Regions from separate parts of the Colwellia sp. BRX8-4 genome, predicted to be linked through region 2. Evidence: predicted binding sites of a transcription regulator. Region 2 holds the regulator's gene; each other region holds the start of a gene.
What was found. The regulator sigma-54, encoded in region 2, starts transcription at its own class of promoters, with help from an activator protein. The targets are predictions, from matches to a motif close to GTTGGCACGNNNNTNGNNT.

Region 1: the regulator sigma-54 is predicted to act here: its motif matches at 4,478-4,496, upstream of H4J56_RS14440 (DUF2884 family protein).
Region 3: the regulator sigma-54 is predicted to act here: its motif matches at 2,290-2,308, upstream of flgF (flagellar basal-body rod protein FlgF).

The regions. Positions count from the first base shown of each region.
Region 1 is NZ_JACGVS010000017.1:73,136-83,348, reverse strand. Features, by position in the region: gene H4J56_RS14465 (peptidylprolyl isomerase) at 1-727, opposite strand, end outside; gene lepB (signal peptidase I) at 1,026-1,688, opposite strand; gene H4J56_RS14455 (RNA methyltransferase) at 2,102-2,650, shown strand; gene H4J56_RS14450 (cold-shock protein) at 2,933-3,139, shown strand; gene zapE (cell division protein ZapE) at 3,259-4,383, shown strand; gene H4J56_RS14440 (DUF2884 family protein) at 4,549-5,358, shown strand; gene H4J56_RS14435 (EAL and HDOD domain-containing protein) at 5,489-6,715, opposite strand; gene putP (sodium/proline symporter PutP) at 6,971-8,464, shown strand; gene H4J56_RS14425 (DUF3379 family protein) at 9,256-9,969, opposite strand; gene H4J56_RS14420 (sigma-70 family RNA polymerase sigma factor) at 9,962-10,213, opposite strand, start outside.
Region 2 is NZ_JACGVS010000005.1:39,300-49,512, forward strand. Features, by position in the region: gene H4J56_RS06035 (calcium/sodium antiporter) at 1-587, shown strand, start outside; gene H4J56_RS06040 (KpsF/GutQ family sugar-phosphate isomerase) at 631-1,596, shown strand; gene kdsC (3-deoxy-manno-octulosonate-8-phosphatase KdsC) at 1,598-2,143, shown strand; gene lptC (LPS export ABC transporter periplasmic protein LptC) at 2,140-2,706, shown strand; gene lptA (lipopolysaccharide transport periplasmic protein LptA) at 2,687-3,229, shown strand; gene lptB (LPS export ABC transporter ATP-binding protein) at 3,226-3,957, shown strand; gene H4J56_RS06065 (RNA polymerase factor sigma-54) at 4,037-5,545, shown strand; gene hpf (ribosome hibernation promoting factor) at 5,569-5,856, shown strand; gene ptsN (PTS IIA-like nitrogen regulatory protein PtsN) at 5,902-6,357, shown strand; gene rapZ (RNase adapter RapZ) at 6,389-7,243, shown strand; gene H4J56_RS06085 (HPr family phosphocarrier protein) at 7,257-7,532, shown strand; gene mgtE (magnesium transporter) at 7,652-9,010, shown strand; gene pmbA (metalloprotease PmbA) at 9,113-10,213, opposite strand, start outside.
Region 3 is NZ_JACGVS010000002.1:247,686-257,898, reverse strand. Features, by position in the region: gene flgH (flagellar basal body L-ring protein FlgH) at 1-678, opposite strand, end outside; gene flgG (flagellar basal-body rod protein FlgG) at 695-1,483, opposite strand; gene flgF (flagellar basal-body rod protein FlgF) at 1,512-2,255, opposite strand; gene flgE (flagellar hook protein FlgE) at 2,587-4,002, opposite strand; gene H4J56_RS02925 (flagellar hook assembly protein FlgD) at 4,115-4,801, opposite strand; gene flgC (flagellar basal body rod protein FlgC) at 4,823-5,242, opposite strand; gene flgB (flagellar basal body rod protein FlgB) at 5,245-5,646, opposite strand; gene H4J56_RS02910 (protein-glutamate O-methyltransferase CheR) at 5,717-6,550, opposite strand; gene H4J56_RS02905 (chemotaxis protein) at 6,616-7,563, opposite strand; gene flgA (flagellar basal body P-ring formation chaperone FlgA) at 7,747-8,439, shown strand; gene flgM (flagellar biosynthesis anti-sigma factor FlgM) at 8,514-8,828, shown strand; gene flgN (flagellar export chaperone FlgN) at 8,866-9,294, shown strand; gene H4J56_RS02885 (TIGR03545 family protein) at 9,475-10,213, opposite strand, start outside.

The DNA.
Region 1 (10,213 bases), on a different contig from region 2:
CCAGTAATGCAAAGTAGGATAAGCTACCGCCACCGCTACTATCACTTGAACTGCTCTCCTGATTAATCAGCGTATTTTTTACCGGAGATAGGCTTTCAGACGTTGTGGTTGAACTATTTGAAATGGTAACAGTACGAATGGTTACAAAATTCTCATCTGCAGGTACAAAATTACTATTAGCACATTGCTCGTCGGTATAGTCTGGCATTGGTATACTTTGACAAATGGGTAACTGAGCTATTTTATCGATATTATCCATACCTTCAATCACTTCACCAAACACCGTAAAACCACCATTTTGTCTATCTAAAATAGCGCTATTATCTTTATAATTAATAAACCACTGACTGGTTGCACTATTGGGACTGTTTGCTACTTTTGCCATCGCGACAGTTGCTCTAACATTTGAATACAATGGCTCATTTTTTACAGAACTATCAACATCAATGGCCGTTAATGGAAAGTTTCCGTTAAATTCAAAGCCTCCCGCTTGCATAATAAAGTTAGGCACTAAACGATGAACAACAGTATTGTTGAAATCCCCGTCATTAATGTACCTTAAAAAATTTTCTACTGTTTTAGGCGTGGTTTGATCGTGTAAGTTAATTTTGAAATTCCCTTGAGAAGTTTCAAATTCAACAATTGTCGCATTACTCGATACTGATAATAGTGTCGCAATAGAAAATGCACCCGTTAGTACGAGTGATTTAGGAGAAGTTTGATACATAGTAACCTTAAATTTATTAGGGATAATAATAGTTGAATACAATGCTAGAGATACTAAAAGTATTAGTCTAAAACAACAAGAGCTTTTCTTACCTGTAAATTTGAGTTTGTGGTTGTAGCGTTTTTTTTCAGCATATCAATGAGGCTATAAAAGCGGTGAGAGCTGATAACGTATATCGTTATTAACGACATACGTTAAATAAATCCCAGTATATTTGAGATTAAAATAAAAAAAGTCGTCTGAATTTACCTAATGTGATTTAAAATCTGAGCAAAAAGTACCAGTAGTTAACAAACATTTAAAGTGAATGAAAAAAACGATTAGTGCGTGGTAAAAAGTTATTATTGTAATCTAGAGAAAAAGCGACTTGACTAGATTTGCCAACAATTTCCTTCCTTGGCACTAAGCCAATTACCCGTGAATCTGCACTATTATCTCGGTTGTCGCCCAGAACTAGATACTGACCAGTAGGCACTATAACTTGGTTGAAGTTATCCAATTGTGACGCCAACTTACTGGTTCGAATAAAATGTGGCTGGCCATTGATCGTCTCAATCTTGTCGTGGTAATTGTTCGATGGCAGGTTTGTTGTTGATTCTTTTTTGTAGCTAATCACTTGGTTGTTTATAATTAATTTATTGTTTCTCATAGTAACTGTATCACCTGGAACACCAATTACACGTTTTACTAAACGTTTATCTGAGACCACTGAATCAAAAATAATGATGTCATTGGTTTGTGGTTCGGAAAGTGTAACAAGAGAAATATGAGTGAAGGGTAAGCGAATATCATAAGCCATTTTATTAATAAAAATTCTATCGCCTTCAACAATTGTTGGTTTCATCGAACCTGTAGGTACGTCACTCCAGTCAGCGACAGCGCTACGAAAAACTAACATTAAACCAATAAAAATAAATAATAACTTATTTTCTTTCCATAGTTTCTTGAGACTATTTTTCATTTTCTTTCCTTTTAAATATTGATGACACAGGTATAGTTATTAACAGAAAATCTTAGTTTATTATGACCATTATTTTTTGATTTGTTGCTTATGAAATGTAACGGATTATGACAACTTTACTGTTTAACAAGGAAAGAGCTCATGAATAATGCATTAATAATAGCTTTGTATAATTTTTAAAAAGTAAACTTCGTTGGTCACTCCACTTGCTAGTGTGAAACTTATTTAGTGTTCATATCACTATAGGTTTCGAGCTTAAACTATCGGTCGCTAAGGTAGACTAGATAAAATCAAACGTTAACTTGAGAACAAATAAAAAATTACTATTTACTTGAATTTTTTATTAAAGCTAAGGAGAATTCCTGTAGAATTTACCTGTATTTGTAAAGTAACTAACCAAAACGATTATATTAATGACTAAAAAGATAAAAGTACCGTTAAAACATAAAAACGCTGAATCAGCTGAGATAACCTTAGGTTTAACCGATCCTAAAAGCCCAAGTAATGTCGGTGCTGTAATGCGCGCAGCAGGATGTTATCAAGTTGATAGCGTACTCTACAGTGGTGTTAGGTATGCAAGAGCCGCGAAATTTCATACCGACACACAAAGTGCCAGTAAAAAAATACCTTTAATTGGTGTTGAATCTTTGGTGGAAAGTTTACCCGAAGGGAGCAAGCTAATATGTGTTGATTTAATTGAAGGAGCGGTGCCATTGCCGGCCTTCATTCACCCTAAAAATGCTATGTATGTGTTTGGCCCTGAAGATGGCACTATTAGTCAGGCTGTTATCGATAAAGCTGATGCTGTGGTATATATTCCAACGAATGGTTGTATGAATTTGGCAGCAACAGTAAATGTTTTACTTTATGACCGCTTAGCAAAGTCTGCAATAGCTATTGGTGACGATGAACTTATCCGAAAAAGTAGAGATACAAATAACACGGTAAAAGTGAAACAGTAAAATGGCTTGTTGATAGTGTTAATCTAACGATTTGTTCATAAAACAAACAAAAGAATTAATAAAGTCGATAAAAAACTTGACTCTTTCTGTCAACGATATACAATGCACGCAGCTAGAAAGTACTACCTATATTTATGTACCAAGTTTCGAAGTTATGTTAGTAGCTCGTCCTGTTTAATAAGTCATAGCAACACTCTCAGCATCATCGTTTTAGTGAATTAAATTTATTTAATGGCTAAAACAAAATTAAGATTAATTATATTAAACAAATAGGATACTATTATGTCTACAACTACTGGTACAGTAAAATGGTTCAACGAGTCTAAAGGTTTTGGTTTCATCGAGCAAGAATCTGGTCCTGACGTTTTCGCACATTTTTCTGCAATCTCTGGCGACGGTTTCAAAACTCTAGCTGAAGGCCAAAAAGTACAGTTTACTGTAACTCAAGGTCAGAAAGGTCCTCAAGCTGAGAACATTCAAGCTCTTTAATTTTGTATCTTGAGCTAACTTAGGTTACCTCATACAAATAAATTGCTAAAAAGGGTAAGACTTATGTCTCACCCTTTTTTTGTGGGAAAAATTTAGTTTCAACGTTTAAAACTTAAGATATGCTTTCAGCTTACCAAGCTCTATCTACTTCGAATAATTTTAAATACGATTATGCACAAGTTAATGCCGTTGCCAAACTTGATGATCTTTCTGAACAAATCTATCAACATGAGCATAAATCTTGGCTTGCTAAACGACTGAAAAAATCGTCTGCTATTCGTGGGATTTATCTTTATGGGAGAGTCGGTCGTGGTAAAACCATGCTTATGGATCTCTTCTTTCAAAATTTAGCCGTTACTGCTAAAAAACGTATTCACTTTCATCGCTTTATTGAAGAAGTACATCAACAATTAAATTTATGTACAGGACAAAGTGATCCATTAACGTTTATTGCTAAGCAATGGGCTAAAAAGATCAAAGTACTGTGTTTTGATGAGTTTTATGTTTCAGATATTGGTGACGCTATGTTGCTTTCTGGCTTATTTCAGGCGTTCTTTCAACAAGATATTATTTTAATCGCTACCTCTAACTGTCGACCCGAAGAACTTTATCGTAATGGGTTACAGCGCGAAAGATTTATGCCTACCATAGATTTAATTAACGATTATTGCCAAGTATTATCGGTTGATGGTGCTGTAGATCATCGCTTAGACCGTTATGATGAAACCGCAATCGCATATCGTGATTATACTTACCCATTAAATAACAAAACGCTTAGACAAAGGTTTTTAGATATTACGGGTATTGTAGGCACTTCAGGTAATATAACCGTTAACCACCGTAAAATCCCTTTTCAAGCGAAAACAGATACTATTATACTTTTTGATTTTTATGCACTATGTTCTGGTCCTAGAAGTCAGCGAGACTACATTAGCCTAGCTGATCATTTTAAATTAGTATTGCTTGACCAAGTTCCTCAATTTGATGGAGAGCGCATAACGTCTGTGATATCAGGCGTAGAAGATGACTATCAACGCGACGGTAAATTGTTAAGCCAACTTCGCCACTTAGATGATGAAGCTCGGCGCTTTATTGCTGTTGTTGATGAATTTTATGATAGAAATATACGACTTATTATTAATGCTGAAGTTGATATTATTGAGCTTTACCAAGGACAGCAATTAAGTTTTGAGTTTGCTCGCTGCCAATCCCGTCTCATTGAAATGCAACAATTAGCATATTAGCCACAAATGTGTTTATTTCACTAATAAATGGTATTTAATTTTCATTTTATTTTATGTTTATTTTGTATCTTATTGAATTTTATTGGTTTTACTAGTTGGCACTAGTTTTGTAATGTCTATATTAAGTTAGGCATTATTTAATCGATAACAATCGAAGGGCATAATATGAAAACACTCATCGCAACAGCACTTATATTGGCAAGCAGCAGTACGTTCGCTTCCACCGCATCTTTTACAAATGACTCATGCAATGCAACAATATCTGGTGGTATTAAAATTACGCCAACCGCTATTGAATTCTCTAAAAGTAAACTGCCACTCTATAAAATTGTTGATAATGAACGATTATATGTCAATGGTGTTCAAGTTGACTTAACAGATAATCAGCAATCCTTGGTTCATGATTATTCGTCTGGCATTAGGGCTGCAGTTCCACAAGTAAAAAGTGTTGCATTAGATGCTATTGATCTTGCGAATGACGGCATTAATTTAGCGTTTAATGAGTTACTCGGTCAAGATAATACGCTGAGTGCTGAAATTACTAGTCAACTTTCAGAGATACGTAAAGAAGTTGATCTGGGCTTAACCAGTGATAATGACATTTATTTTGACGAGGATGGTTTTTCAGGAGAAAACTTTTTCAACGAAGATTTTGAGCAACGTATTGAAAGTGCAATAGAAAAGACGGTGCAAAATTCGATTGGTAGTTTAATGATAGCGGTAGGGCAACAGATGCTTTTCTCTGGTGGCGATATGAACGCTTTTGAATCTCGTATGGAGGATTTCGGTGAAAAAATGGAAAACGAAATGGAATCTCGTGGCGAACAAATTAAAAAAAATAGTGAAGTACTTTGTCAATCTGTTGTCGACATCGATGCACTTGAAGACAGGTTAACTAACGAAATAATAGTGTTAAAAGACTTTAATTTATTAACCACTACTGTTTCATCTAAAAACACTAAAGAACTTATGTAATTTTAACTAAATATAGATAAAATTCTGTATCGCCTATTATAACATGGGCGCGTTACTCTCTAATCATTGACAATAAAAACAAGTAAATAATTCAGTTACTTGTTTTTTGTCAATCGAACCATTGACTTAATTAACTGCCATTTGTCATCTGTGACTGCTCGTCAGCCCAAGAAAGTGCTTGGTTGTAATCTCTAATGACTTTTTCCTTTTCTATACCTAACTTCTTCATAACAATAGTGGTTTCATCCCATTGTGCATGTTCAATGTACTCTAATAACTGGATTAATTCAGCCAATACGCCTTTCTTAGTGAGTAAAGAAATCTTTATCTCTTGCGCAAGTGGTAACTTTTCTAAAACAGTTTCAAGTTTTTCATCTAAAATGGCATCAATTAATGATAATAAGCCCGTTAAGAAAGCAATAGATGAATCTATTGGAGCATTTATATCCTTTGAGACAAGTTCACAAAATTTAGCACGAGCCATCGCTGAATTAATTAACTCTGAAGGTTTATCAGGGTTAACATTTATAGCAAACATCAATCCTAAAAAGCGCTTTAATTCTTGTGACCCTAGTGTTACAAGTGCTTGTTTTATCGTTGATATTTCATTGCGTCTGCGAAATATCGCCGAGTTAACATATCGTAAGAGTTTATAAGAAAGCGTTACATCGCGTTCAAAGACTGAAGTAATACTGATTAAATCTAATTCGGGTTTTGATGTTTCATAAAGTAACTCAGCCATGGCAATCTGTGATGGAGAGAGACTTTTAGTTTTTATCATCTCAGGCTTAGCAAAGAAAAAGCCTTGGAATAGTTCAAAGCCTAATTCTAGTGCTTGATTATACTCGTCGTAAGTTTCAACTTTTTCTGCAAGCAATTTAATATCAGGGAAATTAGTAATCGCTTGTTTAACTTCTTTAATTTCTTCAATAGTGGATATTTTCCAATCTATTTTTATTATTTTGATATAAGGGAAAAAATGTATCCACACTTTTTGATGTTCATAATCATCTAGCGCTAGTGTATAACCTTGTTCATAAAGATCTTTGCAAATAGCTAATAGCTTTTTACCCGGCTTAACCGTTTCAAGAATTTCAACGACGACTTCATCAGTGGTCAGCATATTTGCGTAACCAAGACTTAATGTTTCAAGGGTAAAATTAATAAAGGCGGGCTTATTACCAGTAAATTCTCCTATACCTAAGTTAAATTTACTTGCTTCAATCATTTTTGTGGTGGCTTCATCGCCATCGATATCAGGAAAAACGTTGTCAATGCTGTCTCTAAATAGCAATTCATAGGCAAAAAGGTTTTTGTCTTTATCTAGAATGGGTTGCCTGGCGGCATAAAAATACATAAAAATTCCTGATATTTTCGTAACTATATTGAATATATTGGAAAAAGGATAAATTAGCATCAACTATTTTTATATATTAGTTGCTGGCATAAGAATATTACATGGATAATACCTTTAATATAGTTGAAAACAATAAAAGTATAGTAATAGCAAAATATCTAGTCATACTAGCTTAATCTATTTTTTGCTTAGTAACAGAAGTTTTTAACATTTTTTTTACTTAGTAAAAATATAATAATACTTTCGGAGGTTAATTTGGCATTTGGTACATTATTTTCTTTAGGTTTATATTTTATTGTTATGATCGGTATAGGTTTATATGCCTTTAAAAAATCGACCAGTGACGCAGCAGGTTATATGCTAGGAGGGCGTAATCTAAGTCCTTCAGTGACGGCTCTTTCCGCTGGGGCTTCTGACATGAGTGGTTGGATGCTAATGGGCATACCAGGTGCTATGTATGTGACAGGTTTAAGCAGTATTTGGATCGCCGTAGGTTTAGTGATCGGTGCTTATTTTAATTATTTAATTGTTGCGCCTCGTTTGAGAACTTATACCGAAGTAGCAAATGATTCGATAACGTTACCTGATTTCTTTGAAAACCGTTTTAATGATAAGCGCCATTTGCTACGCGTAGTTTCATCAATTGTTATTATTGTCTTTTTCACGCTTTATACTTCATCAGGTATCGTTGCTGGTGGTAAATTGTTTGAAAGCTCTTTCGGATTAGATTATGAAGTTGGGCTCTACGTTACCGCAGGTGTTGTTGTACTTTATACTATGTTTGGTGGTTTTTTAGCCGTAAGCTTAACCGATTTTGTGCAAGGGTGTATTATGTTCGTAGCACTTGTGCTGGTACCTTTTGTGGTTATAAGCGATATTGGTGGCGTACAAGCAATGAATGATGTTATTCATTCTATTGATGCTGAAAAGTTTAATATGTTCAATGGTGTTAGTGCGCTGGCGATTATTTCAGCGATGGCTTGGGGCTTAGGTTATTTTGGCCAGCCACATATCATTGTGCGCTTTATGGCAATCCGGTCAGTTAAAGATTTACCTGCTGCTCGTCGTATTGGTATGACTTGGATGATCGTTTCTATTTGTGGTGCTATGGCAACTGGTTTTGCTGGTATTGCTTATGTGGCGAAAACGGGCACAGAATTAACCGATCCAGAAACTATTTTTGTTTTATTTTCTCAGGTTTTATTTCACCCTCTCATTTCTGGCTTTTTATTAGCCGCTATTTTAGCTGCAATAATGAGCACCATTTCTTCTCAATTATTAGTGACATCAAGCTCATTAACCGGTGACTTTTATCAAGCGTTTCTAAATAAAGATGCTACTGATAAACAGCTTGTTTTTGTTGGCCGTTTATCTGTACTTCTAGTTGCTATTGTTGCGATATCTTTAGCTTATGACCGAAATAGCTCTATTTTAAGTTTGGTTAGTAACGCTTGGGCAGGATTTGGCGCCGCATTTGGACCACTAGTTATCTTAAGTCTCTACTGGAAAAAAATGAACAAACAAGGCGCTTTAGCAGGTATGTTAACGGGCGCTATAACCGTTCTTATTTGGATTTATGCTCCGATAACTGTCGGTGGTGAACTATTGAGTTCAGTGATGTATGAAATTGTTCCTGGTTTTATACTTTCAACAATAGCGATTGTTGTGGTGAGTAACTTGACCGCGGCACCTGATGAATCTGTTGAAAAGATGTTTGATGAGATGATAGAGCAGCACAATATCGATTAATGGTATTGTAAACTCGCTCAAATAAAGCCCGTTATTGATGTTCAATAACGGGCTTTTTATGTTCAGGATGAACGGTCATGATTTTTGTTCCTGACAAATCATAAGTACCTCCATCCCTGGAGGCAATAGTGTGGTGCCAAGGATGGCAAGGAACGTATATGTTCAGGATGAACGGTCATGATTTTTGTTCCTGACAAATCATAAGTACCTCCATCCCTGGAGGCAATAGTGTGGTGCCAAGGATGGCAAGCAACGTATATGTTCAGGATGAACGGTCATGATTTTTGTTCCTGACAAATCATAAGTACCTCCATCCCTGGAGGCAATAGCGTGGTGCCAAGGATGGCAATGAATGTATATGTTATTTTAATCTCTATTTTATTGAGGTCAGTACTAGATACTGAAACGAGTTCAGCATGACGATCTTGGTATCTGTTGCTTGAATTGAGGTAAGTACTAGATACTGAAACGAGTTCAGTATGACGACTTTAGCTTCTGTTGTTTGGAGGTGAGTACTAGATACTGAAACGCGTTTAGCATGACGATTTTGGTATCTGTTGCTTGAATTGAGGTAAGTACTAGATACTGAAACGAGTTCAGCATGACGACTTTGGCTTCTGTTGTTTGGGAGGTCAGTACTAGATACTGAAACGCGTTGAGTCTGGGGATTTGAGTATTAATATGATGGTTTCAGTGCAAGAGCAATGGAGTTTTAATAAGAGGGGATTAAGAACGTCGTCGCCATGGTTTCATGTGCGACGACGTTAACAGTAAAATATTATTTTTATGACTTAAATAGACCAGCTAATATTTCTATCGATGGCTGTTTGCCACTGCGTAAGCGATTCACTTTTGTCAGCAACTACAATAATATTACTGTTTTTAAAGTGTTGGGATTTTCCTATTAATTTATCTGTTGAAAAATCAGCGGTAAATTCAAGCTCTTCATTATTGGGAACAATAAAAACAGTGACCATGCTTGTTGCACCTTGAAAAACTAAGTGCAGGCTTTTCATGCCATCAAACCGGCAATAATTAGCAAACATTAATTTGCCTATGCTATCTGTAAAACTGCCATTAAACGTCGCCATTTTATCGTTAAGAGAGGCTAAGCTCACATTTGCAGTTGAAGTGTTAGAGAAATGTCCTTCTTCATGGGCAATATGAGCTATCGCATAATCCCCTAGGTTGTTATATGCATTAGAAAACTGCATAAAATTAATCGTTAAACCCATAACAAAGGCAACAGACGCAGCTAAAGCTAAACGCACACGACTTTTACGTTTTTGCTGCTGATGACTGGCCATTGTTTGACGTAAAATAAGTTTATCGCTTAAGCCTGTAGGTACTTCAATATTTAACGCTTGAAAGAGTTTACTGTCTAAACTTTCAAGTTCTTGTGTAAAATTTTGCTTGGCAGGGTCACTGTGAATTGCAGCAAGCATATCTTCATCACGTGTATTTGGATCTGCATAAATACGACGTCTAAATTGCAAATCATCCATTGTATTGACCTCTAACTTTGGGAGTATTATCTAAAGCTTCTTTTAATTGATTACGCGCTCTAAACAACCTTGTCATCACGGTATTCTTATTTAAATCGAGCTGTTTAGCTATTTCTTCACCTGAAAAACCACCAATAATTTGTAAAACTAATGGCTCTCGGTATTCTTCTGGCATTTGTGCTATTTTTTCACGCAGCCAATAGTTTTCAATTTCTTGCTCGCTACTTGTTGATTTAGTATCGGT
Region 2 (10,213 bases):
TGATCGGCTTTTTTGTTTATATATTTGCGTTACTTTTTATCACCATAAGAGCCTCTAAAACTCGGCCAATTGATGATCCATTGATCATTGAAGCTGAACAAGAAGTGCCAGACGCGGTTAGCAAACCTAAATCTTTACTTTGGCTAGTCGTTGGTATTATTTTCTTACCTATGAGTGCTAGCTACCTGGTCGATTCATCCGTTTTTATTGCTAAAGCATTTGGCATAAGTGACTTAGTGATTGGTTTGACCGTTATTGCCGTTGGCACAAGCTTGCCAGAACTTGCTGCAAGTATTATGAGTATTATCAAGAAAGAAGATGATTTAGCGCTAGGGAGTATTATTGGCTCTAATATCTTTAATATTTTGGCCGTACTCTCGCTCGCTGGCTTAATTGCACCTGGCGAAGTAGATTCAGATGCCGCAGCACGTGACGCTCCTTACATGCTTGGCGTTACCGTATTATTATTTATACTGTGTTTTACTCGTCGTGCCGGAAAGTTTTGCATTGGCCGCTTAAAAGGTTTGTTATTAATAGGCGCTTTTATCGCTTATCAAGCGCTACTTTTTAGTCAAATAAAGCAATAACAAACACTATAATAGCAATTTACAAAATAAAAACGGGCTAATAATGAACGATTTCAAACAACTAGCGTTAGACGTTATTCACATAGAACAACAGGCTATTGCAGAGTTAGCCCAGTACATTGATGAGAACTTTGAATATGCCTGTCAGTTAATGTTTAACTGTAAAGGTAGGGTTATTATTGCTGGCATGGGCAAGTCAGGCCATATCGGTGGCAAGATTGCTGCAACGCTGGCGAGCACCGGCACACCTTCTTTTTTTGTTCACCCTGGTGAAGCAAGTCACGGTGATTTAGGTATGATTACCGGTGATGACGTCGTGTTAACTATTTCGCACTCGGGCGAAACCAGTGAAGTGTTAGCAATAGTGCCAGTCATAAAACGTATTGGCGCTAAACTTATTGCGATGACGGGGAATCCAGCCTCAACCTTAGCAAAACTAGGCGATACCCATGTCTGTGTTGCTGTTTCACAAGAGGCTTGTCCACTAGGATTAGCGCCAACATCAAGTACCACAGCAACCCTAGTAATGGGTGATGCACTCGCTGTTGCCTTATTAAATGCTCGCGGCTTTACCGCTGACGACTTCGCACTCTCTCATCCCGGTGGTAGTTTAGGAAAACGCCTATTACTACGTCTTAGCGATATAATGCATAGTGGTGAGCGCTTACCAACTGTAAATGCTAATGCTAAAATTAAGGATGCGTTGGTTGAAGTATCATTAAAAGGTTTGGGGATGACGGCGGTAGTCGACGAGAGTGGTCAATTACAAGGCTTATTCACTGACGGAGATTTACGTCGTATTCTTGATGAACGTATTGATATACATCTCGATACTATTGCATCAGTGATGACAAAAAATCCCACTGTGGCTCATCAAGATATGCTAGCCGCCGAAGGCTTAAAAATCATGGAAGACAAAAAAATTAATGGTTTAATTATTGTTAATGACAATAATATACCTATTGGCGCAATGAATATGCACGACTTACTAAAATCAGGTCTTATCTAATATGCAAACACTCTATGGCGAAATTACTGACACAGCATTCAATACCATGAAAACAATAAAGCTGCTGATATGTGATATTGATGGCGTTTTTTCTGATGGCCGTATTTATTTGGGTAACGATGGTGAAGAATTAAAAGCTTTTCACACTAAAGATGGCTACGGCATAAAAGCATTAGGCGCCAGCGGTGTCGATGTAGCGGTGATCACCGGGAGAACATCAAATATTGTCGCAACACGTATGTCAGCCTTAAATGTTAAATATATAGTGCAAGGTGAAGAAAATAAATTACCCGCCTTGAAAACGATGGCTAAGCAATTAAAGCTATCCCTCGAGGAAATTGCTTATATTGGTGATGACATGCCTGATTATGAGTGTATCAACGCTGTAGGCTTGGGTATTGCTGTTCAAGATGCCCACCCAAGTATTTTATCTATCGCAAATTACACCACTTTTAACCATGGCGGTTTTGGTGCTGTTCGAGAAATATGCGATTTAATCATGCTTAGCCAAAACACCTTAGCAAATGCTTCGGGTGCGAGTATATGAATCGACTTTATAGTTTAACCTTGTTGTTTTTTCTAATTGCGGGAGGCGTTTACGGTATAATTGAATGGAGAAATTCCTCAGCACCACAATTACAAGCGATTGATAAGACGCTGACCCCTGATTTTATTGCCGAAAATTTACACAGTAATGTTTATAAACATCAAGGAAGTTTAGCTTATGTTGTTGATGCCCATCGTATGGAACATTACCCTGAGTTAAGTATTACCAACTTTGAGTTTCCTCAATACACACTTCATCCAAAAAATGATGCGCCCGCATGGAAAATATCTGCCAATGAAGGCATATTATACAATAACAACCGGGTAAAATTAGCAAAGCATGTCCGCCTGTTAGCAACAGATCCCGATAGCTTATTACAAGAAGTTCAAGGAAAATACTTTGAACTTGATCTAAAAACTAACATCATAAGTTCAGAACAAGAAATTAAAATTATCGGTAAAGGATTTACCATCGATGGTAAAGGTTTAATTGTCGACTTAAACACCAACCAAATGACACTAACTAAACATGTGAAATCAATTTATGAAATTGTTAAAAAATAGCCTACTGTGCTTATTGTTATCAACTCCGCTATTTTCGTCAGCTTTCGCTGAAAAATTTGATATAAAACAAAAGATTGAAATTAACGCTTCAAGACAAGCCGTTGATCTTAAAAATAAAATATTCAGCTATATTGATAACGTGGTGATCACTCAAGGTTCATTAGTTATACGTGCTGATTTAGTACAAGTGCTGACTCAATCTGGCAGTGAAGAAAAAACCTATATCGCTAAAGGGAAGCCAGCAACCTTTAAACAAACCTTAGCCGATGGTACTCCTCTTAGCTTACAAGCAGACGAAATAAGATATGAGCCCGCAAATAATTTAGTGATAATTTCAGGAAATGCGTTATTACAGCAAGAAGGTAGTGAGGTTAGTGGCAGTAGAATTACTTACAATATTGCCACTCAGTATGTTAATGCTGAAAGTAAATCTAACGAACGCACTAAAACGATTTTTCAGCCGAAAGAAAAAATTAAAGCGACAACCACAGACGCGAAAACTCAGGAAAAAATTAATTTATGAGCACTAGCACCCTAATGGCAAAAGGCCTTGCCAAAGCCTATAAAGGCAGAAAAGTGGTTAAAAATGTCAGTATGCAAGTTTCAGCAGGACAAATAGTCGGTTTACTAGGCCCAAATGGTGCCGGAAAAACAACTTCTTTTTATATGATTGTGGGTTTAGTTGAAAGTGATAGTGGCGATATTATCTTAAATGACGAAAACCTGACGTTAGCGCCTATGCATGAGCGTGCGAGAAAAGGCATCGGATATTTACCACAAGAAGCCTCTATTTTTCGAAAACTCAGTGTTTACGACAATATTATGGCTATTTTACAAACACGAAAAGAATTATCAGATGCTGAACGTGAAGAGAAATTAGAACATCTTGTTGAAGAATTCAACATAGGTCATATCAAAGATAATTTAGGCATGAGCTTATCTGGTGGTGAACGCCGCCGAGTAGAAATTGCTCGCGCATTAGCTGCTGAACCAAAATTTATTTTATTAGATGAACCTTTTGCTGGTGTTGACCCAATTTCAGTAGGTGATATTAAAAAAATTATTCTACACTTAAAAGAACGTGGCATTGGTGTGTTGATCACTGATCACAATGTACGTGAAACTCTCGATGTATGTGAACATGCGTATATTGTTAGTCATGGTGAACTTATTGCAGAAGGTACTGCAGATCAAATTCTTGCAAATCAACACGTAAGAGATGTATACCTTGGTGAACAATTCACGCTATAGTAGTCAGTAAATGAATAGTATCTTCGTATGAAAAAAACGAAAATATCCCATTAAAAATAATAGGAAGTTAATGACCTAAATGCGCCCTACTCTACAACTCCGCATAGGACAACAATTAACCATGACGCCACAATTGCAGCAAGCAATCAAATTGCTGCAACTGTCTACGTTAGAGCTTCAACAAGAAATTCAGGAAGCCTTAGAAAGTAATCCATTATTAGAAATGGATGAGTCTTCAAATAATCCCGAAGATAAAAGTACTGACAACCTTGAAGAAGCTCACACTGCCGGTACTGGTGATGTTAAAGAAGCCCCTGCTTCTGATGGTAGCGAAGACGCTACGCCTACCATTGATGAAATCACCACCACTGAAGCCATGGACAAGAACGATATCCCTGAAGAATTAAACATGGATACCACTTGGGATGATAACTACACGGCCGGTGCAGCAAGTTCAAGCTCAGGCCCAGCTTCAGAAGATTATACTTACCAAGGCGAGACTCAAGACTCCATTCAAGATCATTTGCGCTGGCAAATGGAATTAAGCCCTTTTACCGAAACAGACCGCGCTATAGCGACAGCAATTATTGATGCTGTTGATGACGCCGGTTACTTAACGGTATCTAGTGAAGACATTTTAGAAAGTGTTGCCATTGAAGGAGTAGAGCTTGATGAAATTGAGGTGGTACTAAAACGTATTAACCTCTTTGATCCTGTCGGTGTCGCTGCTCGTTCTATTTCAGAATGTTTAATCATTCAACTTAATCAATTTGACCCCGCTACACCTTGGTTAGCAGAAAGTAAGTTAGTTTTGCGTGACCATATTAATCTGCTGGGTAGCCGAGACTATCGTACATTAATGCGTAAAACTCGACTGAAAGAAGAGCAACTGCGCGAAGTGGTGCGTCTTATTCAATCACTTGATCCTAGACCCGGCGATAGTGTGATGAAGAGTGACGATCAGTATGTTATTCCTGATGTGTCTGTTGAAAAGAAAAATGGCCGTTGGGTGGTCGAATTAAACCCTGATACTGCGCCAAAACTTTCGGTGAATCAGCAATATGCTTCGATGTCACGTTCGATGAAGTCGACAGCGGACACACAATTTATTCGCTCAAATTTACAAGAAGCTAAATGGTTTATTAAAAGCTTAGAAAGCCGTAATGATACCTTATTAAAAGTGTCAAACTGTATTGTACAACGTCAAATTGGCTTTTTTGAACATGGTAATGAAGCCATGCGTCCAATGGTTTTAAATGATATTGCCGAAGCTGTCGATATGCATGAATCAACCATTTCACGAGTGACGACACAAAAGTATATGCATACGCCACGTGGAATTTTCGAACTGAAGTTTTTCTTCTCAAGCCATGTTGGCACCGAAAGCGGTGGCGAATGTTCATCAACAGCTATTCGTGCATTAATCAAAAAATTTGTTGCTGCCGAAATCCCAGCAAAACCACTTAGTGATAGTAAAATGGCTGATTTATTAGCCGATCAAGGGATAAATGTAGCTCGACGTACCATAGCAAAATATCGAGAGTCACTTTCTATTCCACCTTCTAACCAACGAAAAAGTTTACTTTAACGAAAAGATGAGGAATTAAGCTTATGCAAATTAATCTTTCTGGCCACCATGTTGACATTACCGAAGCTTTACGAGAAAACGTCACGACTAAGATGGCAAAATTAAACCGACATTTTGATCATATCAATAATGTTCATGTTGTTCTCACCGTTGAAAAATCAAATCAAATTGCTGAAGCGACTGTTCACGTTAGTGGCTCTGATTTACATGCAAAAGCTGAAAATGCTGACATGTATGCCTCTATTGATAGTCTTGTTGTTAAGCTTGACCGGCAAATATTGAAGTACAAAGGTAAAACGAATCAGCATTAATGCTGTTTATCGCCTGTTCACTCACCAAAGAATCTAAGTAGTATAATGAAGTTGCAAGATATCCTTACCCTTGATTGCACCCTGTGTGCGATTAAGGGTACAAGCAAAAAAAAACTCCTTGAAATAATTAGCGAAACTGCGGCAAAAAAATTCGATAATATTGATACTCATCAATTATTCGAAAGCTTAATGGCGCGTGAAAAAGTTGGCTCTACCGGCATAGGGAATGGCATTGCGATTCCTCATGGTCGATTAACTAATACGTCACAAGTTATTGCTGTATTGCTGACCAGTGAACAAGCCGTTGAATTTGATGCGATAGACAACCGTGCTGTCGATATTATTATTGCGTTATTTGTCCCCGAAGAAAACTGCCAACAACATTTAGATACCTTACAAAGTATCGCGCAAATATTTAGTACTAAACAATTCGCAAAGCAAGTAAGAAAATGCCAAAATTCGCAAGAGCTTTTTACTTTAATAAAGCATGCTAAACGTTAATAAAATCTAATAATAATCCAGGAAAACTCAAATGAAACTCTTGATAGTCAGTGGTCGCTCAGGGTCAGGTAAAAGTGTCGCCTTACGTGTACTCGAAGATTTAGGCTACTACTGTGTCGATAATATTCCGGTGAATTTATTGCCTGCATTAGCACATACCGTTATTAATGATTACGACAAAGTAGCGGTTAGTTTAGATGTACGTAACTTACCCAATGACCCTAATGACGTTTCAGAAATATTAGATTATCTACCAAAAACGGTAAAACTCGATATTCTGTATTTAGATGCTGATGACTCTGATCTTATTCGACGTTTTAGTGAAACGCGTCGTTTACATCCTTTGATTAAACAAAATATCCCACTTGACCAAGCCATCTCTTTAGAGAAAAAGCTGCTTGAACCTATTTCCACGCGTGCGGGTTTGTATATTAATACCAGTCAGTTATCACCTCATCAATTATCTGATTTAGTGCGTGAGCGAATTTTAGGCAAAACCTCGGCATCTATGGTGGTGGTGTTTGAATCTTTTGGCTTTAAACACGGTGTACCACAAGACGCAGATTATGTTTTTGATGCACGTTTTCTGCCTAACCCTTTTTGGGAAACAGACTTAAAAGGTTTTACCGGTTTAGATCAACCCGTGCGAGACTTTCTTGCTAGCCAACCGATTGTCACTAAATTTATCTGGCAAATTAACAGTTTTATGATGACGTGGTTACCCCACTTAGAAAGAAACAATCGCAGCTATATTACTATCGCCATTGGTTGTACGGGTGGAAAACACCGATCGGTTTATATTGCAGAAATATTAGCAAACAATCTTAGAAAAGAACGCGAAGATGTTCAGTCTCATCATCGCGATATTAAAATACAAAGCACTTAATAACGGTCACTGTATGCCAAAATATAATAAATCATTAACCATTAGCAATAAACTGGGATTACATGCACGTGCTGCAACTAAACTTGCCCAGTTAAGCCAAAAGCTTAATGCTAACGTTACTATTTGCTTAGAGGGCAAAGAAGCTGATGCCAGTAGTATTATGGGGTTAATGTTACTGGCCGGTGGCTTTGGAAAAACCGTAGAGGTTATTACCCAAGGAGAAGATGCTCAACAAGCACTTGACGATGTATGCCAGTTATTTTCTGATAAATTTGATGAAGACGAATGATAAAAAGACTGAATAAAAAATAAAGTTACGTTATCATTCATTACAACACCTTAGCCAGCGCATCTTGACTAAGATATAAACAATATAATTTTCGTATTACTGCGGCACAGGAAAACTTTATGCCGGAAATATCAGAGCAACAACAAAATCATCAACGCCTGCAACAAGTCAATAAAGCACTTGGTAGCGGAATGTTTGTGCACGTTCGAAAATTACTACAGAACATGCCAGCTTATGATATTGCTTTAATATTAGAGTCATCTCACCCGAAAAGTCGTGCCGTTTTATGGCAACTTATCGACGCAGATAATCACGGTGAAGTACTTGAAGAACTCAATGAGGAAGTTCGAAAAGGTATTTTAAAAACTATCCGCCCTGAAAAATTAGCCGCCGTTGCTGAAGGCATGGATGTTGATGATTTAGCTGAAGTTTTACGTACTCTACCCGATAGTGTTTATCAAGAAGTATTAAGTGCTATGGACTCGCAAGACCGAGGTCGAGTCGAAGCCGCGTTATCATTTGAAGAAGATACCGCTGGCGGTATCATGAATACCGATACCATAACAATTCGTCCCGATGTAACGGTTGATGTGGTATTGCGCTATTTGCGCTTACGGGGTGATTTACCTGAAGCGACCGATTCTTTTTATGTGGTCGATGGTAAAAATCACTTTATTGGCGCCGTTTCTCTAGCGGCGATCATTACCGCTAAACCTGAAATTATCGTCTCAACACTCATTGATAAAGATATTGAAGCAATTCAAGTGCATTTGTCTGATAGTGACGTAGCGCAACTCTTTGAAAAATTTGATTGGTTCTCTGCACCAGTTATTGATGATGAAGGCCGTTTGCTTGGTCGTATCACGATAGACGATGTTATTGATATTATTCGTGAGGATGCCGAACATTCAATGATGAGTATGGCGGGCTTAGATGGAGAGGCAGATACCTTTGCTCCGGTTTTAAAAAGCACGCAACAACGCTCTATTTGGCTTGGCGTTAATCTCATTACCGCACTACTGGCTGTTGCTGTATCGAGTATGTTCGAAGGTGTTTTAAGCCAACTGGCTATTTTAGCTATTTTAAATTCTTTAGTGCCTAGTATGGGGGGTGTTGCCGGTAACCAAACCTTAACACTGGTTGTTCGTGCCATTGCACTAGGCCATGTTGGCGACTCAAATGCGAGAATACTCATTCAGAAAGAACTTGCTGTTGGTTTTCTTAATGGCGTTATCTGGGCGGTATTAATTGCCGGTGTTGTGGCTATTTGGCAACAAAATTTAATGCTTGGTGGCGTAATAGCCTTTGCAATGTTAATGAATTTAACCGCTGCTGGTATCGCTGGTGTCGCTATCCCGCTGTTTTTGAAACGGATGAATATTGACCCTGCTCTCGCTGGTAGTGTGATATTAACAACGATTACCGATGTGGTTGGAATATTCGCTTTCTTAGGGACTGCAACTTTATTCCTAACCTAAACTGATATGGGCTTATTGAGATCTTGATAGCTTTTCAAGATCTCAATATTGGTCTGTTGGTTTTAATAATCAAATGTATCTTGTTAAAATAACACGATTTGATTAATTGCCGCCAACCTGCATCTCTTCAATTAACAATGAACCCGTTAAAATACTGCCTCGTAAGTCAACATCACTACCGACAGCAACTAAGCCTTTAAAGATATCAGATAAATTACCCGCAATGGTAACTTCTGATACCGGGTAAGCAATTTCGCCGTTTTCAACCCAGAAACCGGCAGCGCCACGTGAATAATCACCATTGACTACATTAACGCCTTGTCCCATTAATTCAGTGACAAGAAAGCCAGTACCGAGTTTTTTCAACATGGCATTAAAGTCACCGCCATTGGCAGAACCTTTGGCATTAATTTGCCAATTATGAATACCACCGGCATGGCCAGTAGATTTAAGTCCTAACTTACGTGCTGAATAACTGGTTAATAGATAGGTCTCTAAACAACCATCGACAATAATTTCACGGTCAACCGTTTTTATGCCTTCACTGTCGAAAGCACTACTCGCTAACCCTTTTAAAATATGAGGGCGTTCACTGATATTTAAAAATTCAGGAAAAACTTGTTTGCCAATAGCGTCCATTAAAAAAGATGATTTACGGTATAAATTACCACCGCTGATCGCCGCTATAAAATGTCCAAAAATGGAATTAGCAATGTCGGCACGAAACATCACCGGCACTTTTCCTGTCGGTAATTTTTGAGCATTTAATCTCGATAGCGCTTCTTTTGATGCTTGCAGACCAATAGCGATGCCATTATCCATTAAATCAAAATCACGATTAACGGTGTAAGCATAATCTCTTTGCATATCATCACCTTCAGAGGCAATCATTACACAGCTTAAACTATGTCGAGAGCTTGGATAGCCAACAATTTGCCCATTGGTATTACCATACACTTTATAGCCTTCAAAGCTATCAAGTGAGGCACCATCTGAGTTAGTAATACGAGGATCATACGCTAGCGCACTATCTTCACATTCTTTGGCGAGTTGAATAGCTTGGTCTGTTGTTAAAACTTTTGGGTGATATAAGTCTAAATCAGCAGGCGACATTTCAAGCATGTCCTTGTCTGCTAATCCTGAACAGTCGTCAACAGAGGTATACTTTGCAATATTAACCGCCGCTTGTACTGTTTGTTTTAA
Region 3 (10,213 bases), on a different contig from region 2:
GGGCCACCAAGAGCTAGTAAAGAAACTCGATAACCAACCTTGTTCTTGTACGTCAGCAAAAGTCCCAGTACCTGCATATTCAATGCGCGCATTAGCGATTTTTCCAGAAACAATGGTATTACTAGAGCTAATATCTTGTGCGCGAATAACACCGGTTAAGCGAATAAATTCGTCACCATTATTTAAAGTCATCCATTTTTCACCACGGATCATCAAATTGCCATTGGGCAAAACACGCAAAACATGTACAGAAATATGACCGTTTAAGCTATTACCTTGGTTAGACTTTGAATCACCACTAAAGTCAGAGCCTTGGTTATAGCCAAATTGAATGGCATTATTTTTAAAGTTTACTGCAGCGCCGCCTAAACCAATAATAGGATCTAAACTGGCACTATTTTCTTTACTCAACTCTGTTTTAGCATTTTTCTGTGCTTGTGTACTTTCACTTAACGTCACTGAAATAATGTCACCAACACGATGAGCTTTTGAGTCAGAATAAATATTATTAACGTAGTTAGCTCTAAACAGTGAACCCGTCGGGATAATAGAGGCTTCTTCCATTTCGGGTAAAATCGGCGCAAAGTCAGGATCGTCAGGTAACGTTTTTGCCTGTTCAACACTGGCACAACCCGTTATTGATAAAAAAAAGATAACTAAGACTAAGTGAATTTTCATAAGAGATTCCTTAACGCTATAACTGCTGATTAATATAACTAAGCATTTCATCAACTGCTGAAATTACTTTTGAGTTCATTTCATATACCCGTTGACTTTCAATCAAGTTAACAAGTTCTTCGGTGGTATTTACATTCGAGGTTTCTAGCGCGCCTTGCACTATCATGCCAAAACCTTCTAAACCTGGAACCCCTTCTTGTGGAGCACCACTAACCGCTGTTTGAATGTATAAATTTTGTCCTATTGGCTGCAAACCAGTCGGGTTAACAAAGTTAACTGTATTAATTTGACCGATAACAGCAGGATCAGGTTGCCCCTGAAGAGTTACAGAGACTTCACCATCTTGAGAAACAATAATACTTAACGCATCAGGCGGAATAGTTATTTGTGGTTGAATTAAATAACCCGCGCCCGGTGTAACCATATTGCCCTCTTCATCCATGGTAAATTGACCATTTCTTGAATATGACGATGTACCGTCAGGGAGTTGCACTTCAAAAAAACCTTCACCTTGGATCATTAGATCTAAAGCGTTATCGGTAGTTTGCATATCACCTTGGGTATGAATTTTTTGCGTAGCCACCACTTTTGTACCCGCGCCAAGCATTAAGCCTGAAGGCATCTCTGTATCTTGTGCAGAGCGACCACCTGGCTGATTAATCGTTTGATAGAGTAAATCTTCAAATACGGCACGACTTTTCTTAAAACCTATGGTACTGGCGTTAGCTAAATTATTAGAAATTACCGCAATATCTTTTGTTTGCGCATCTAACCCTGTTTTACTTATCCATAATGCTGGGTTCATAAATCACCTCAAAAATTATTTATTTAAATTAGAAAGCACGTAATAAAGATGCTGAACTTGCATCAACTTCTTCCGCTGTTTTCATGAGTTTTAATTGCATTTCAAACTGACGTTGCAAAGAAATCATCGCGGTCATCTCCCCAATAGGGTTTACGTTACTTGCTTCAAGCATGCCATTTTCGACTTTGACATTGACGTCAGCATTCTCATTTAGTCCATCTTTTCGACGAAACAAGCCATCAGCACCTTTTGCTAACTCTTGCACCCTCGGGTTAACCATTTTTAGACGACCCACTTCTTCTTGAAGAGAACTCGGTGCTCCTTCAGGCTGAACCATGATGGTGCCATCTTTACTGATATGAATATTATTGACTGGTAGAGGTATAAATATCGGGCCAGTATCTCCTAAGACAAGCTCACCTTTAGAGGTTTCTAAAGCACCTTCTTCGTTGAGTCTAAATTGGCCATCACGTGTATAACCTTCAGTACCATTTTCAGCTTGAACAGCAAACCAACCCGGCCCTTGAATGGCAAGATCTAAATCTCTAGAAGTTTGCATCAAAGAACCACTGTCAAAGTTTTGGCTGGCATTTTCTGTCATGGCAAACACACGAGAAGGCAAGCCTTCGCCAAAAGCTTGCATTGAACGCGCCTGTGCTAAATCGGCTTTAAAACCCGTAGTCTTAGCGTTAGCAAGGTTGTTAGCATTAACGGCAAGCGAATGCATATTTTGTTTCGCACCGCTCATTGCGATATAAAGCATTTTGTCCATAACAGATCTCTAAAATTGTATCTTACAATGAGAAATGCAATAACAGTGCCAGAAGAAATAGAACAGGAAAAGGAAGATGGAAAAATAATCGTTTTATCGTCAACGAAAAGGAACCGACTGAGGTTTTGAAAGAAAGGTGGTTTGATAAAGACCATCCGCTGCTCGGGCATTGACACATAAAGAAGTATTAATGCGATGAAGACATGGATGCCTAAGAATAGCTATGTTTCGCTCTACATCTATACCGTTCATCCTGAACATAAAAAGAGATAAAACATTTTACGTTTTATCTCTTTTATTTATCATAGACTAGATTATTTTAAAGATTTATTTATCGAATCTGTAGAATAGTTTGGTTTAGCTGGTTATCAACTTCTAGTGCACGAGAGTTAGCCTGAAAATTTCGTTGTGCTGAAATTAAGTCGATTAATTCTGTGGTTAAGTTAACGTTTGATTGCTCTAATGCCGATGAATTAATAGTACCAAAAGTACCTGAACCCGCCTCACCAGCCAATGCTTCACCGGAACTAATACTTTCTTTCCATGAAGTATTACCAATTTGCGTTAAGCCCTGTTCATTGGCAAAGTTTACTAAAGCAATGCGTGATAATGGTTCTGAGGTACCATTACTGTAAGTCGCTCGAATTAAACCATCACTACCAATATCTATACCGGTTAATCGACCAACCGCTAAGCCATCTTGCTCAAGCGAAGTCACTTCAAAGTTTGAAGCAAACTGCGTAGGTTCATTTGGATTAGGGCCAAGAGGGTCTAGATTAAAATTAATTTTCACGGTTTGAGTTGGATCAGCACCATTGGCTAATATTGTCGCTCCAAGTGCCACGGTAATAGCACCACCGTCACCTGGCATAGGTAATTGTGCAACAAAATCACCTGAAGAATCAAAGTACATACGCATGCCAGTAACACCGCCACTTGCTGATAACGGACCTGAACTACCGCCACCTTGTGGATTTGTTATTGGCGTTCCTGGAGCTGCCGTTGGATCTGGATCTGTCTGTCCACCTGGATCAGCTAAATCTACCGGTATGCCATCAACGCCAGCAAACATCATCCACTCGTTAGCATCAGACGAAGGATTATCTTTAATAAAGTAATAAGTCATTATATGACTATCACCTAATGAATCAAAAATAGTCACTGAAGTTGAATGGTTAAAAGTCAAAGGATCATCGGGATCAAAGTTACCTGGCGCACTACTAATGAAAGAATCACCCGCAGGTAAGTTCATTCGTACATCTACTTCACTGGTTTTTTGAGGAGCACCAGAGGCCGTAGGAATACGAATAGGCTCTGCCGTACTTAAACTTACCGACGCAGAGGTGCCGTCAGGGTTAACGGGGAAACCTAATAAATGCTCACCCGCAGAGTTAACAACAAAGTTACTATCGTTTAATTTAAACTGACCTGCTCGGGTATATGACGTTTCTAAGGAGTCAAGTTCAGGTACTGTTGCATAAAAACCATTACCCGTAACGGCTAAATCTAACGCGTTATTAGTAAACTGAATACTACCTTGCTGAAACTGCTGAGCGACATCTGCCGTCAAAACACCGTCACCCACTTTTGTTTTACCAGAAGCAAGTAATGATGCTGCATACACATCAACAAATTCCGCACGCGACTCTTTAAAGCCGGTGGTATTAACGTTAGCGATGTTATTTGATGTAACATCCAAATCTTTTTGAGCAGCGTTTAATCCGCTCAACGCTATATTAAATGACATAATTGCACCTCATATAAAAAACTGTTTATCTTAATTATTTCTAATTTTCGAGTATTCACTCTTCATTGAAATAACAGTGGCTTAAATTTATTTAGTTCGAAGAACTATTAATTTAACCTTCTGATACTTCCACCACATCTGCTAGTGCCATGGAACTGCCACCATTAAGATTTAATAAAATATTTCCACCTGCACCGGCTAACGTCACACTATCTACTTTACGATAGGTCATCGCTTGTAATTCTGATGCTTCACCTTCCACTAATCCTGCAATTCTAAAACGATAAGCACCTTGTGGAGCGGGCTCGCCATTTGTCATCTTGCCGTCCCAATTAAAGGTAAACTCACCTGCAGCCACACTGCCAACAGGAACTGTTTGAATAAGTTCTCCAGCGGTGTTTTCAACATAAATATTCACATTACTTGCCGCTTTATCAGTGATCATTTTGCCTTTAACGGCTTCACCTTCAGCCATACCAAAAACATTATCATCAACTAGAACGCTACGACCCACTAACGAGGAGGCTTGCAATGCTTGACTCGATGACATGGATGCAGCAAATGATGTAAATTGTTCATTTAGCGTTGCCACACCGTCAGTCGTTGAAAACGCAGTCATTTGCGAAATCATTTCATTATTTTCAACGGGCTTAGTCGGATCTTGATGAGAAAGCTCTTTGGTCAGTAACGCAAAGAAATCTTCTTGCGTTAACATACCATTGCCATTATCCGTCGTTGTAACATCTTCCTTTTGCCAGCGCATGCCATCTAAAGGTTTACTTCCGCTTACTGTTTCCATATTTTATCCCACCTTTAATTGTTACTTGCCAAGCTGTAAGGTTTTATTCAGCATATTTTTTGCTGATTCAGCCAATTGAACATTTGTTTGATATGAGCGTGATGCTGAAATCATATTGGTCATTTCTTCAATCACGTTTACATTGGGTTTATAAATGAAACCATCTTTATCTGCCATTGGGTGTCCCGGAGAGTGCTGAATGTTTAAAGGCTGATCGCTTTCCACAATGCCTAAAACTTTGACACCTACGCCTGAGTCATCTTGTCCTGCGGCAGCTTTTTGCATCTCTGCGGCAAAAACCGGATGCCGTGCTCGATAGGTTGCATCAACACTACTGCTAACACTATCAGCATTAGCAATGTTACTTGCGGTGGTATTTAAGCGAACAGATTGAGCGCTCATACCCGTGCCAGATATAGTAAATACGTTAAATAGGCTCATAATTATTGCCCTGCTCCGGTGATGGCTTTTTTCAAGCCTTTAATCCTGCCAGTAAGAAATTGAATGCTGGCTTGATACTGCATTGAGTTTTCTAGATACAAGTTTCGTTCCACTTGTGCATCTACGGTATTACCATCGCCAGTATCTGGTTGATCTGGTGTTCTAAATTGCACACCATTATTGGTTGCAATGCGAACATCAAAATGCTTTTCGTGGGTTCGTGACATACCTGATTGTTGCTTTTGAGAGGCTTGCGCTAAGGCAGACTTAAAGTCCATGCCCTTGGCTTTATAGCCAGGTGTATCTGCATTAGCAATATTACTAGCAATAACTTCTGCACGTTTAGAACGAACAGCAAGTGTTTGTGGGTGAATGCCAAGTGCTTTTTCAAAAGTGATAGCCATAGTGTTACCTCCAAATCAATGAAGATAACTATACAATTTCTATGCCAACGGGGAGTTTAGTGGGGGGATATTAAGTCTTTTTCTGGTAAATGATACCAGGATTACAGCGAACCATATCAAAGTTTTGGTTTAAACCCGTTAAGGATTCCGAGGCGCCAAGAAAGAGATAGCCGTTAGGATTTAGCACGCCTTCAATTTGAGATATTATTTGCTTTTTAATTTCTGGTGCGAAGTAAATCAATACGTTACGGCAAAATACAATATCAAACTTACCCATTAAACTATAACTATTTAGGAGATTTAGTTGTCTAAAGCTAACCATTTTCTTAACCGAGTCTTTGACTTTTGACATACCTTTATCGCCATTTTCAAAAAACATTCTTTTGCGTTCGGCTGATAAACCTCGTGACAAAGCTAAATTGTCATAATGGCCATACTTACAATGCTCAAGCATAGTATTGGAGATATCAGTGCCAATAATTTGAACACCCCCCGAAAACGCAGCAGGATTACTTTGCTTAAATTCTTGAACTGCCATCGCAATAGAATAAGGTTCTTGACCTGAAGAACTTGCCGCTGACCAAATTTTCAAAGGCGTTCTTTGATTTTTAAACTCAGGAAGTAAGCGTTTTTTCAATAGTTCAAAGGGGTACTCATCGCGAAACCACAAGGTTTCGTTGGTCGTCATGGCGTCGATAACTGCGGCGCGTAATTGCCTTTCAATTGGACTGAGAGTACGAGTGACTAAATCACCTAATGTGGTAACATCAAATTTAGCCATTAAAGGGGCTAAACGGCTTTTTACTAGGTATTGTTTATTTTCACCTAAGACGATGCCACATTGTTTCTCTAGGAAGACTCTAAACTGATGATAACTGCTATCATCAAGCTGTCGGATTGACACTTCGATATTCCGCCTTAAATTATTATTATCATTTATTAACGATAGAATACGCTAAAAATAATGGGTTAATTAGCATTATTTGCTAGTTCATCTTTCTTTAACCATTTTTTTACTGCTGTGGCTAACTCATCAGGATGAAACTTTGGAATAAAATCTTCTGCACCAACTTTAGCAACCATGGCATTATTAAAAACACCACTTAGCGAAGTATGTAAAATAACCGGCATGGCTTTCAATCGATCATTATTTTTAATCTCAGCGGTTAAGGTGTAACCGTCCATTTCAGGCATTTCTATATCTGAGATAAGTAAAGCCACTTTTTCGGTAATTGATGTATGACACTCGGCTTCTATAGCAAGTAATTGATCTAAAGCGTCTTGGCCATTTTTAGCTAACAACATTGTTAAGCCTAATGGCTCTAGAGCTCTTCTCACCTGATTTCGAGCTACGGTTGAATCATCCGCGATCATAATTACCCGTTCGCCAAGACTAACTCCGACACTCGCATCAACAACACCTTCACTTAGTTCTGTTGAAATAGGACTAATTTCATTTAAAATTTTCTCTACATCTAAAATAGAGACCATTTTTTTGTCTATTTCTGTAACCGCCGTTAAATAGCTTGATTTGCCAGCACCTTCTGGAGGGGGCATGATATCTTTCCAGCTTAACGTGACGATTCTCTCAACACCGCCAACTAAAAAGCCCTGCACACTGCGATTATATTCTGCAATAATGACAAAGGAATTTTCATCTGGCACTATTTCTGGGCCACCTGTCGATTTGCTCAAATCGATCACTGAAATGGTTTGGCCACGAATATGGGCAACACCTTTAATAAAAGGGTCTTGTCCTGGCAGTAAGGTTAAGCGCGGACAAGGCATAACTTCACGTACTTTAAAAACATTAATACCAAAACGTTGTGGTCCGATTAAACGAAAAAGTAATAATTCAAGCCTATTCTGCCCAACCAACTGAGTGCGTTGATTTACTGAGTCTAAAATTCCTGCCATACAAACCTCATTTTACTTAATTCACAAAAAGGCACACTTCTTGATTGTGCTTACAGATACATATTGAACGTTCAATTTTTTGACGTTTAGTGCGTATTCGTCTGTTTTTAATTATTGTTAAACTATACATAAATTAAGCATAGACGAGTATTTTAATTTCCCTAGCAAATAGTTGACAAATTTATGAGCATATTCAAGATATTTATCATTCTTTCGCTAATCTCAGCGCTTTTTTCAAATCTAGCCTTTGCCCAAACGATGGACAGACAGCAACTTCAAGATTTTGTTACCCAATTTATAAAAAATAACACGCCATTGCCAAAGCAAGGAAAGATAAACGTTTCAGTCTCTACTTTAGATCCCAGAATTATTATTCAACCTTGTTTAACACCTTTAATCGCAAATATACCTGAAAATCATAATGGTAGAAACGTAAATGTTAAAATAAATTGCGACGACCCATCGTCTTGGTATCTTTATATTCCTGCAAAAATTCAAGTGGTCATACCGGTAGTTGTTGCAAAAAGTATCATTAGTAAGGGCAGTAGAGTTGATAGTTCAAATGTCACCATTGAATATCGCGATAAATATAGAATTCGTGGTGAGAGCTTAGATGATACCAGAATCGTTATTGGTACCCGAGCTAAAAGAAAGTTGAGGGCGGGTGTGATTCTAACTAAAAAAAATATTTGTTTTGTTTGCAAAGGCAGCCATGTCACGCTTATTGCGCAATCGAATACCTTGACAATAAAAACCTCCGGCATAGCCCTTGAAGACGGGGGGCTTGGCGAGCAAATAGCGGTTGAAAATGAAGGCAGTGGTAGAACGGTAACAGGGCGAGTATCGGCTATCAACGAAGTGATAATTAATTTATAATAATGGTTAAGTTATTAGGCTGCTTGCCGATAACAAGATAGTGAATATCAACCCGTTATCTATAGGATAGTATTATGGCTATAAATATCAATAACTTGTCAAACAACAGTCAGGTAAAGCAAAAGCTTGATCAACAAGTACAAGTCAAACAGCAAGCCACACAAAATGCAGCAAGTAGTGAACAAGGAAGATCTGTAGGTAAAGATTCAGTCTCTTTAACACCACAAGCTCAACAGTTAAATGAGTTACAAAAGAAAGCGAATGACGCACCAGCCGTTGATCAGAAAAAAATCGATCAACTCAAAAAAGCCATTGCAAATGGTGAGTATAAAGTTGATCCTGAAAAGCTTGCTGCCAGTATAGCAAATTTCGAATTTAAACTAGGCTAACAGTTTACTGTTAACCTAATCACAGGAGTTACACCTGATGACAGCGTTAGCAGCAGAGCAATTAATTGCTCAACAGTTACATAACCTACAGCAGCTTGAAGAGCTGCTCAGCGTTGAAAAAGAAGTCTTACAAAAACAAAGCCCACAAGCATTAACTGCCGTGACCGAGCAAAAAGAGGCTTTGCTAAAAGCCATACAGCAACTTGATGAACAAAACGCTCAAAATATTATTTTGAAAAACGAAGTTAAATCAGGTATTCATCAGCAAGAGATTGCTGAAATTGAAGCTATTTTACTGCGTTGTAAAGACAAAAATCAGGTTAACGGTCAAATCATACAGCAATCTTCACTTGCCGCTGAACGCATGAAAAACTCCTTGCTTGAGAATCATAACCGCTCATCAATGACCTACAATAGTAAGGGCAAGAAAAGTGGTGGCCTTAGCAGTTTAGGTATTAAAGCTTAGTAAAAACAACATGCTAATTAACAACAAAAAGCCTCAACTTAACAATAAGCTGAGGCTTTTTTTACAGAAAAAACTAAAACGACTTTATTAAACGAGTTTAGCTTGGCCGCTCAGCTCCCCTTGGCAACTACGATAGCTGAGCGTAAATTTGTCATTTAATGATGAGTAAGCTAAGCAAGCCTAACCAAATAGTTTCCCTAGCTTTTCTTTTGCTTTGTCTTTGAGCTTATCTTTTTGTTTATCTTCAAACTCTTTCTTTTTCGCTGCGACGATATCTGAGTTAATCAGCTCATCTAATGCTTTATCGCTATCTCCAATGAGTGCTTCAACATCCATTAGAGACTCGGCTTCCTTATTACTTCCCCCTAAAGCTTGAGTAAGCTTAGTGTTTAACCCTGCTTTAATGTCAGATTTGAAGCTTGTTAATTTAGTTGATACCTGCTGCACCATTGAATCTTTTAATTGGTTATCAAGTGGTGATGAGATAGATAACGTTGGTGCCGTTATTTTACCTTTTGCAGCTATGGTTAACGCCAACGACTTAAGAGACTGAACTGTGTCAATAAAGAGTGTACTTAACTTCGAAGTGCCAGCACCACTATATTGAGTATTAGCTAGGTTAAGTTTATTTTCACTGTCAATTTGGTCATCAATGAATGAAAAAGCCCCCTTACCTGATAATAAACCACTGTTAAGATCTAAAGTAAAAGCACTTGATTTTTGTAGTGAAACATCTTTTAAGGTGACATCGGCAAGTTGCCACTGCCCCTTACCTGTTAAAACATCTTGCTTATCTAGTGAGAAAGCTAACCCTAAGGTTAATTTCCCCGAGCCCTGTACATTGTCACTTTTAACGTTAATAACACTGTTATTACCTCGTACCCAGTGCTGATGTGTCAATTCTTTGCCGCTAATTGCA